2 regions of the Bacillus sp. KH172YL63 genome follow, and region 2 is predicted to be linked to the other one. Evidence: riboswitches for the same ligand, from Rfam matches in the RefSeq annotation. Region 2 holds a riboswitch; the other holds the start of a gene.
What was found. A riboswitch is a leader RNA that binds a small molecule or an ion and turns the genes downstream of it on or off. The one in region 2 is predicted to bind cyclic di-GMP.
Positions count from the first base shown of each region.

Region 1: another riboswitch for cyclic di-GMP. It lies ahead of KH172YL63_RS19830 (histidine kinase N-terminal domain-containing protein); the one in region 2 lies ahead of KH172YL63_RS19235 (hypothetical protein).

Region 1 covers NZ_AP022842.1:3,905,049-3,909,739, reverse strand. Annotated here, with positions in the region: gene KH172YL63_RS19835 (putative bifunctional diguanylate cyclase/phosphodiesterase) at 1-1,261, shown strand, start outside; cyclic di-GMP riboswitch class I at 1,676-1,762, shown strand; gene KH172YL63_RS19830 (histidine kinase N-terminal domain-containing protein) at 2,146-3,270, shown strand; gene KH172YL63_RS19825 (putative bifunctional diguanylate cyclase/phosphodiesterase) at 3,521-4,691, opposite strand, start outside.
Region 2 covers NZ_AP022842.1:3,755,913-3,760,603, forward strand. Annotated here, with positions in the region: gene KH172YL63_RS19215 (trans-sulfuration enzyme family protein) at 2-1,141, opposite strand; gene KH172YL63_RS19220 (DUF302 domain-containing protein) at 1,245-1,625, opposite strand; gene KH172YL63_RS19225 (redoxin domain-containing protein) at 1,704-2,285, opposite strand; gene KH172YL63_RS19230 (hypothetical protein) at 2,278-2,895, opposite strand; gene KH172YL63_RS19235 (hypothetical protein) at 3,024-3,263, opposite strand; cyclic di-GMP riboswitch class I at 3,384-3,476, opposite strand; partial or broken gene ltrA (group II intron reverse transcriptase/maturase) at 3,639-4,691, opposite strand, start outside.

The DNA of each region.
Region 1 (4,691 bases), 150 kb from region 2:
GAACCGGAGGCTGTTTAATGAAGATGTAAATGAGATATTGAAGGTGCATCCACATAAGAGGAGTGCCGCCATCATGCTCATCGATTTGGATCGTTTCAAATATATTAATGACACTCTCGGACATGATGTAGGTGATCTTCTGTTAATAGAAGTATCCAGGCGGTTAGAAAGATTCCTGGAATCCCAATCATTCTCCAAATCAAAGGTGTACAGGCAGGGCGGGGATGAATTCACGTTACTGTTCCCGGATTGTTCAAGGGAGAAGGCAGTCGAGACTGCTCAATTACTCCTTGATCAGTTCACTGGAGAGTTTCTCATTAATGGGCAGGAATTTTATATCACCCCGAGCATTGGGATCAGCATGTACCCTGATGACGGGGAAGATGCCACAACCTTGATGAAAAACGCCGATGCGGCCATGTATTATGTGAAAGACAGGGAAAAGAACGACTTTCAACTTTTCACAAACGAAATGAATCAACAGACCTTCAGGAAAATGATGATTGAGAAAGAATTACGGACCGCTCTTGAAAGAGATGAATTTTATCTGGTCTACCAGCCGATAGCAGATGTGATGACCGAAATGATTTGCGGGATGGAAGCACTGATCCGCTGGGAAAATCAATCATTGGGTCACGTTTCCCCTGCAGAATTCATCCCGATCGCTGAAGAAACAGGCCTGATTATCCCGATTGGAGAATGGGTGCTGAATACTGCGCTTGCTCAATCAAAAAGTTGGAAAAGTGAAGGGTACCGTGCGCTGAAGCTTGGTGTGAATCTCTCGATGAGGCAGCTTCTGGACAAGGAGCTTATCGTGAAACTGGAGGACAGTATCCGGACACATGGAGTGAACCCAGAGATGATTGACCTGGAAGTGACGGAAAGCATTGCCATGTGTGATCAGGAATTGATCATCTCAAAGCTTGAACGATTAAAGCAACTGGGAGTCAGTTTATCAATGGACGACTATGGGACAGGCTATTCTTCCCTGAGTTATTTAAAGAAATATCCCCTTGATACGCTAAAAATCGACCGTTCTTTCATAAATGGCATCATGGCGAACGAAGATCATCAAGCGATAGTGAAAAGTACGATTTCAATGGCGAAGCATCTTCATTTACACGTAACAGCAGAAGGAGTAGAGAGCCAGGAAGAGTTTGGTTTCCTGAAAAGGAATCACTGTGATAAAGCTCAAGGGTATGCCATTGGTCGCCCGGTGTCCCCGGAGGAATTTGAGGGAACCTACTTGAAGCCTAATTGAAGGAGAGAATAGCCCTTCTTGAGATTACGATCATAAACGTATGCATAATAAGGTAAACAGCCTGTGATGACTTGGATAACATCATCGGCTGTTTATTTTTATTTGGGAACACGACAGGAATGTCGTAAGGTGTTCTTTATTGAGAAAATTGTCGACAATTATATACCTGTATATGATAGATTATTCTGATAATTATTATATAATGTAAATATAAGTAATGAATATGGGTATAATGATTCATTGGGAGGGAGGTTTCTTAATGCCGTTATATTATATGAAGGAAATATGGACACCCCTAAAGTTTATAGGAATAAAGATTTTCAAATGTGAAGATAATACTGTATTTATGAAAGTTTTTCAAAATCCCAGAAAACGAATCTTTTAAAACATGTATTTGAAATACTACTAATGTGCGTACGATAAAGGCAAACCTATTGAAAAATAGGGACGCAAAGCTATAGGGGCTTTCAATGTGCCAGACGATGCCAGCCAGTTACCGTGTACGCATTTGTTATATATTTTCTATATACTAAAGCTTCACTTCTTCCATACTTCATCTTTCAGACGACCTCCCGTTTATGAATGGTCTAAAGAGATAAATCTCTCTTACCATTTTAAAAAACCCCCCCTCACTCGTTCCTGGTTAAATAAAAACTGTCTTTTTATAATATAAATATTCCCTGTTCTCGTTGAATCTTCTAAGAGTGAAATGGAGGTTTTAATTTTTAGGCTTAAGTCAGTGGTCGAGTATTCAATTTTATAGTAGGAAGTTATGAAAAGAAAAGTACAGGTATAATATGGAAATAACCGTCCGCACATATTTTCTGTTATGATGGAATCAACGACGATTAAAAACATAGACGGAATGAAGGGACGACCATTCGATGACTAGTGCTTCCATCAAGCTCATTAAATACCTGGATGATCACTCAGATGAGTTTTTACAAAACTGGCGCAAGAATATCGTGATTTCAGATCAAGATGTGTATAAAGAAGAAGTGTTAAATAATGGAATGAACATGTTTCACTTAGTTAAGCGTGCGATAGAGGAACCACTTAGTGAGGAGGAAATTACTTTACTTGCTCATAAGACAGCTCTAGAACGGGTGAAAGCCAACGTTAACATAAGTGAGTTTGTATATAACGTAAATATAGGGAAGAGCATTATCATTAATTGGGTTAATCATTCAGGGATCGAACTTAGGGATTTACAGCCTATCATTGAAGAGATTAATACATTATTTGACCGCTTCTCTTATTTAGCCGTTCGTAAATATACGGAAATAAAGGAACAACAACTCCAAGAAAAAGAACATTATATAGATCAAACCCATAAAGAGCGCCTGACAATCCTTGGTCAGATGAGTTCAAGCTTCGTTCACGAATTCAGGAATCCACTGACGTCAATTATTGGCTTTACAAAGCTTTTGCAAAATGATTATCCTAACCTACCCTATCTTGATATTATGCAACATGAGCTGGAGCAATTGAATTACCGGATTTCACAATTCCTTCATGTATCAAGGAAGGACTTGATAGAAAGTGTTCAAGAAGAAATCTTTCTTTCTGATCTTTTGGAAGAGACGATTGAATTCTTATATCCAAGTCTTCTAGATGGAGATGTTTTAATTGATTTTAAGTGCGAAACAAATATCAGATTAATGGGGAATGGTGATGAGTTAAGGCAAGTCTTCCTAAATCTGATCATGAATTCGATTGATGCTCTTCAAGAAATAGATGGACCGAGGTATATCAAGGTAACATGTGATGTGAGGGAAGGAAAGACCAATTTGGAAATTTCGAATAATGGACCACGAATTAAGGTAGAAAGTATGGAAGCTATTTTTGAACCTTTCTTTACTACAAAGGATCTTGGTACAGGCATTGGTCTTTATATTTGTAAAAAATTGATTGAAAAGCATAGTGGGGATATTCAATGCAAATCGAATGATGAAAACACAACTTTTATCATTCGGATTCCTGTAAAGTCCAATTTGGTTGTTGAGTAGAGAAGCCTCCACTTTGATAAGCGATTAAAGAAAACTATGGTAGAAAATTGAAGGGGAAGTTTGCCTGATTATGAGTTGAAAAGAATAAACTTTATCAAATTTCAAATTTCAAAGGGCATTCCATACAACATTAAATAATTTATCTAAAGAAAAGAGTTTCATCTAGTTATAAAGACATTTGTTTTCCTGTTGGAGGATACATTTTAAAAACACCGTCTGGGCTTTGTCCAGACGGTGTTTTAAAATGTCCTCAATTACAATTACTCACTCCAATACTCTTATTGATATAATCAGTCACCCCATCAGCAGGCAACGGCCGGCTAAAGTAATAACCCTGTCCATATTCGCATTCAAGATTCTTGAGCCAGTTCAATTGTGTCTCTGTTTCTACCCCTTCTGCCACGATCGCTAGTTTCAGATGTTTAGCCATGGCATGAATCGCAGAGACAATCGCTTTATTGGATTCATTTTCATCGAGATCCATGATGAAGCTGCGATCGATCTTCAACGTCTGAATTGAGAATTTCTGCAGATAGCTTAACGAACTGTATTCGATTCCGAAGTCGTCGATCGCGATTGAAACTCCGATTTCCCGAAGTGCGTTCATTTTCGCCATTGCCTCTTCCACATGGTGCATGGCGGTACTTTCCGTCAGCTCCAACTCTATGAAAGATGGGGGGATGTCATGCGTAAACAATAATTCCCTCACCATCTCTACGAACGTCGCATCGTGGAACTGCCGTGATGACACATTGATTGAAATCTTAAATTCATGTCCACCCTTTTCCCACACTTTAAATTGTTCACAGGCTCTGTTTAAAATCCAACGGCCGAGGGGGATGATCAGTCCTGTTTCTTCAGCCAGGGGGATGAAATCGTCTGGTGAAATCAACCCTTTGACAGGGTGATTCCATCTGATTAAAGCCTCCACCCCGACAACCCGATTTGTCTGCAATGAGAACTGAGGCTGATAGTAAAGCTCAAACTCATCATTAATCAGTGCTTTTCGCAGGTTTTCCTCGAGTTCGATTGGATTGATCCCTTTCTCTTCAAGCTGGTCGGAAAAGAGAAGCTGATACGCTCCTGCGCTTTTTTTCGTTGTGTACATGGCGATATCTGCTTTTTTCAGTAACGTGGAAAGATCTTTCCCATCATGAGGGTATAGGGAAATCCCGATGGATGTCGAGGTCATAATGTCATGACCGCCGATCGTAAAGGGAGTTTGCAGACTCTTATGGATCGCCTTCACCACTTTATGAATCTCACTCCGTCCTTGAATGGAAGGAAGCAGTACAATAAATTCATCCCCGCTCATCCGTGCAATGAGTCCTTTTTCTCCTAATGCGTCTTTGCATCTCTTTCCGAATTTGGAAATCAGTTCGTCTCCATATCCATGGCCCAATGTATCATTGACAATCTTA
Region 2 (4,691 bases):
TTTACTTTTCGACCGATTTTTTAACAGCTTCTTCAAATTGAGCGACGATGTCCTCCCCGTCTTCGATGCCGAGCGATATCCGGACGACGTGGGTGTTGATGCCGAGCTTTTTCTGGGCATCTTTCGGCAGGGCACGGTGGGATGTTCCGAGCGGGTAGGACACCGTTGTTTCGACACCGGCAAGGGAAGGAACGATTTTGATCCAGCCGAGGGACTTGAAGAAGGTGCTCATATCGCATCTTTCATCAAGCTCGATCGTCACGATCGCCCCGTTTCCTTTCGTCGATAAGTTTGTCGGGTAATAAACTTCTTTAATATCGGTGTTGCTGTGAAGCCATCCTGCCAGGGTTTCTGCGTTGCGGGCCTGGGTGCCGATCCGGAGCGCGAGGGTTTTTGCCCCTCGGCATGTCAGCCAGGCTTCGAATGGACTCAGATTGGAGCCGATGTTGACGACCTTCTCTCTTGCCTTCCTTACCAACTCTTCCTTTCCGACGACGACCCCGGCGGTGATGTCACTGTGGCCGCCGATATATTTCGTGGCGCTGTGTGCGACAAGATCCACCCCTTCAAGGTAAGGCTGTTGTAAAAACGGTGTCGCAAAGGTGTTATCAATCATGGTGAACAGATTGTGTTCTTGAGCGAGGTTCACCATTTGTTTGATATTCTCTACCCGCATAAACGGATTAGTGACTGTTTCACTGTATAGGAGCTTTGTTTGCGGGGTTAGGGCCGCTTCAATGCTATCTTTATCGGTAAAGTCGACGAAAGTGGTCAAGATGCCGAATGACTTCAGCTCTTCTTTTAGCATATGGAATGTGCCGCCGTATAAATCCTCGGCAGCCACGATATGATCACCTGAGCGGACAATGGCAAGGATGCCGACAAGGATGGCCGATAACCCTGATGATGTGGCCACTCCGGCCGGTGCACCTTCAAGGCCGGCAACCATGTTCCCCAGCTCATCTGTATTGGGATTCCCCGTTCTTGTGTAGAGATAAGGGGACTTCCCTTCATAGAAACCTTCAAGCTCTTCAAGGGAACTGAATGAGAAAGCGGACGTCTGATAAATCGGCGTCGTTTTACTGTGGATCTCCTCCGTTCCCTGTAACTGACTATGTACGACCTTCGTAGTGAAATTCATGTCTGTCATCCTTCCTGAATCGATGTATTTTTAAAAGTGTATCATATTCAGAAGATTGTGGCATGAAAAAAACCTGCTGCCGATCAAGGCAACAGGTTCTTCTTTATACGCGTTCCAAACATCCGATCAAACGGTTTTCAATATCGAGTGCAGTAGCCTTCAATTCATCAGAATCGACCATTTCAATCAGCTTGCTTGGCTTCGCCATACCGATCTTCGTTGTCCCTGATTCTGTGTAGACGGTCACTTTACAAGGGAGGAAGTAGCTGACGAGCATGCTCTCTTCAAGCACCTTCTTCGCTTCATGGGGATTACACACTTCCAATACGACGACTTCTTCGTTAAAGTCCAATCCTTTGTCATCAAGTTTTTGTGCCAGATCAAGATGCCACAGTACACCAAAGCTTTCCTCTTTCAGTGCCGCTTCCACTTTCTCGACTGCTTCCTTTACGCTCATTGAGACTTCCTTTGTATAATGAAACATAAAAACATCTCCTCCTGTCATTTTTATACCTCAGAGAGTATCGGATCAAACTACTTTTTGGGAGGTCCGTCCCTCCGGTTATTCCATTCCTTTGACCATTTTCTCCATCATGTCTTCGTTCATGGGGCCGACGATTTTGTGCTGGATGGTCCCATTGGTGTCGATCATGTAGGTGGTTGGGATGGTGAAGGCCCTGTACAATTCACCTGCATCGCCTGTTTCATCCATCAAGATCGGGAAGGTGAGGCCGTAGCCATCAACGAACTGCTGCACCGCTTTTTGGCCTTCATCCATGGAAGTCAAGTTGACGGCAAGGATTTCGACATTTTCCGATTCTGCCTTTTTTTCGTAGTATTTTTGCATATGTGGCATTTCTGCCTTGCAGGGCGGACACCACGTCGCCCAGAAGTTCAGGATCACCTTCTTACCCTGATAATCGGAGAGTCTCACACTTTCCCCGTCAAGGGTCTCAAGCGCCAATGCCGGTGCCTTGTCCCCTTTTGCAAGACCCTGCTCCGCATCCGAGAGATCCATCGATTCATTGGCTAATTGAGCGGCTTCTTCCTTTGCCTTTTTTTCCTGCTGATCTTGAAAGAAGTTCACCAGAAAGATCCCGATCAGAATCGCGACCACCGCCAATGCGAAATTCCGTTTATTCACTTTGTTTCCTCCTTACAAATAAAAGAAAGGTGAAGTATGCTGCTGCAACAAGGTAGGTCCAGTCGGCCGTCGTCAACTCAAAGGCACCGTTAATAGAATGAAAAAGGATCTGCAGTAGAGTAAAAACAATCAGTAGCTGTCCTGACCATACATTCCCTTTTGCCCCCCTTACTTTTCCCTTAACATATAAAAGCAACGCGCCATTGAAAACAAATTGAATTGATCCGATGAGGTATTCCTTCTCCAAAAGATGAAAAACAAGCTCAAAGAATAAGACTGTGATCAACCAGACAAGGATGGTCACCGAAATTTGATCGACCCGTTTTAAAAGGAGATAGCCGCCTGCAGCAAGCAACCCAGACCAATATCCAACTGTACCCCCATGGAAATAGATCAGGGTCAGCGGATGTTTGATGACGGTTTGAAAATCGACTATGATTACACTCAGCTTCCAAACGAGAATAAATAAGATGATCCCCGTGGAATACCAGTCGCTCGCCTTCCGATTCCAGAAGTGGAGTAACAGGAATGTCAGGAAAAAGGATGCCAGCATAGCGCCCCAGGAACTGGGGAAAGTAAAGGATCCTATCGTATACCAGTTTTCTGTCATGATGATTCCTCGATTCTTTCTATATACCCCATTATGTATGATTATCTGAAATTTCAAAGGATTAATCAAGCGGAGAGGCTTACCATACAAATAAAACCGAATGCTTGAGGGCATCCGGTTTAAAGCTTTTATGCAGCCTTGATTCCTTTCAAGATCAGCATGAAATATTTCACTGTATCTCCATTCCTGCGGCTGATGATTTCAATATCCGCCAGAATCCTTCTCAACTCGTCTACCCCCAGCCGCTCAATCAACAGGTCACTGATATCCTCTGCACTGCATTCCCCTATTTGGGTATACTTCAATGCGGTCCGGTTTCTTCTGCAAAAACTTCTTAATTTCCTTTTTATCTCTCGTGCTTCCAACATCATCATCCTTCATACAGATTCAAATCATACTATTTCGAATATCAAGACAAAAATAACCTACCTATAGGCAGGTTACATGATGCTAATAACATTCGAGTCAGTAGTCATCGCGTCCATTTTTTCGGTAACCCGGCGATCATTATCTTATTGGAACAGGATAGAAGACCCGTGGCTTTGCGTCCTAATCTTTCAATTAGTTTGCCTTTATCGAAATGTTGCATGAATATAATTGTCATTATACTAGAAAAAACAGGAGATGAAAACAGGTCAAAGCATTCCGGTGTTCCGGAAAAAACAGGGAATCGAGTAGGAGGGGATGATTAATCCCCGACCTCTCACACCACCGTACGTACCAATCGGTATACGGCGGTTCAATCAAGATGATTGACGAAGACTTTCATACCTATCGATAAGACTTAGGAGCCCTTGGCGATTCCAAAAGGAATTGCCAAGGGTTCTGTGTAGTATTGGACTTTGTGCGATCCTCCAATATCCCTTCCGGGTATTTCCCCATTCATACGCCTTCCATTTTGGAACGCCGAGCGCAATGAGGTTACGGACTTTAGTTTTCGGCAGTTTCCACTGCTTCCACAGACACATTCGCAATCTTCTTCTGATCCATGCATCCAGGTATTTTAGGAAGCTGTGTGTATCAGCCAGCTGAAAATAGCCGATCCATCCCATTAAATATTGGTTCAGCTTTCTGATTCGAACCTCCATCGACCATCCTGAAGATCTGGAAGTTAGAGAGCGGATTTTCTGTTTTAACCGTTTTATACTTTTGGAGGCCACTCTGACTTTTGGTTTGCGATTTGATGTAAAACTAAAGCCAAGGAACGTTCTTCTCCAAGGTCGGTCCACCGCAGATTTCTTTCGGTTTACCTTCAGTTTAAGTTTCTTCTCAAGAAACGTTGTCACTGAAGTCATCACCCGGTTACCGGCTTTTGGCGAACGGACAAAGATATTACAATCATCTGCGTACCGTATAAAGCGTAGCCCCGTTTCTCTAATTCCTGGTCCAGTTCATTCAAAATGATGTTAGAAAGCAATGGACTGAGAGGTCCGCCCTGTGGCGTACCTTCCTCACTTTTCACCTTTACACCTTCTATCATAATTCCTGCATTGAGGTAAGAACGAATCAGTTTCAGAAGTGCTTTGTCCTTTACTTTCTTCGCCAGAAGACCCATGAGCTTATCATGATTCACTCTGTCAAAGAATTTCTCTAAATCTATATCGATAACCCAGCGATATCCTTCCCGGATATACATCTTCGCTTTTCTAACGGCGTCATGGGCACTCCGATTTGGTCGGAACCCATAACTATGATCAGAGAAGGTCGGCTCGTATATCCCGGAGAGTATCTGGGCAATTGATTGTTGAATCATACGGTCTGTCACCGTTGGGATGCCTAACAACCGGACGCCGCCG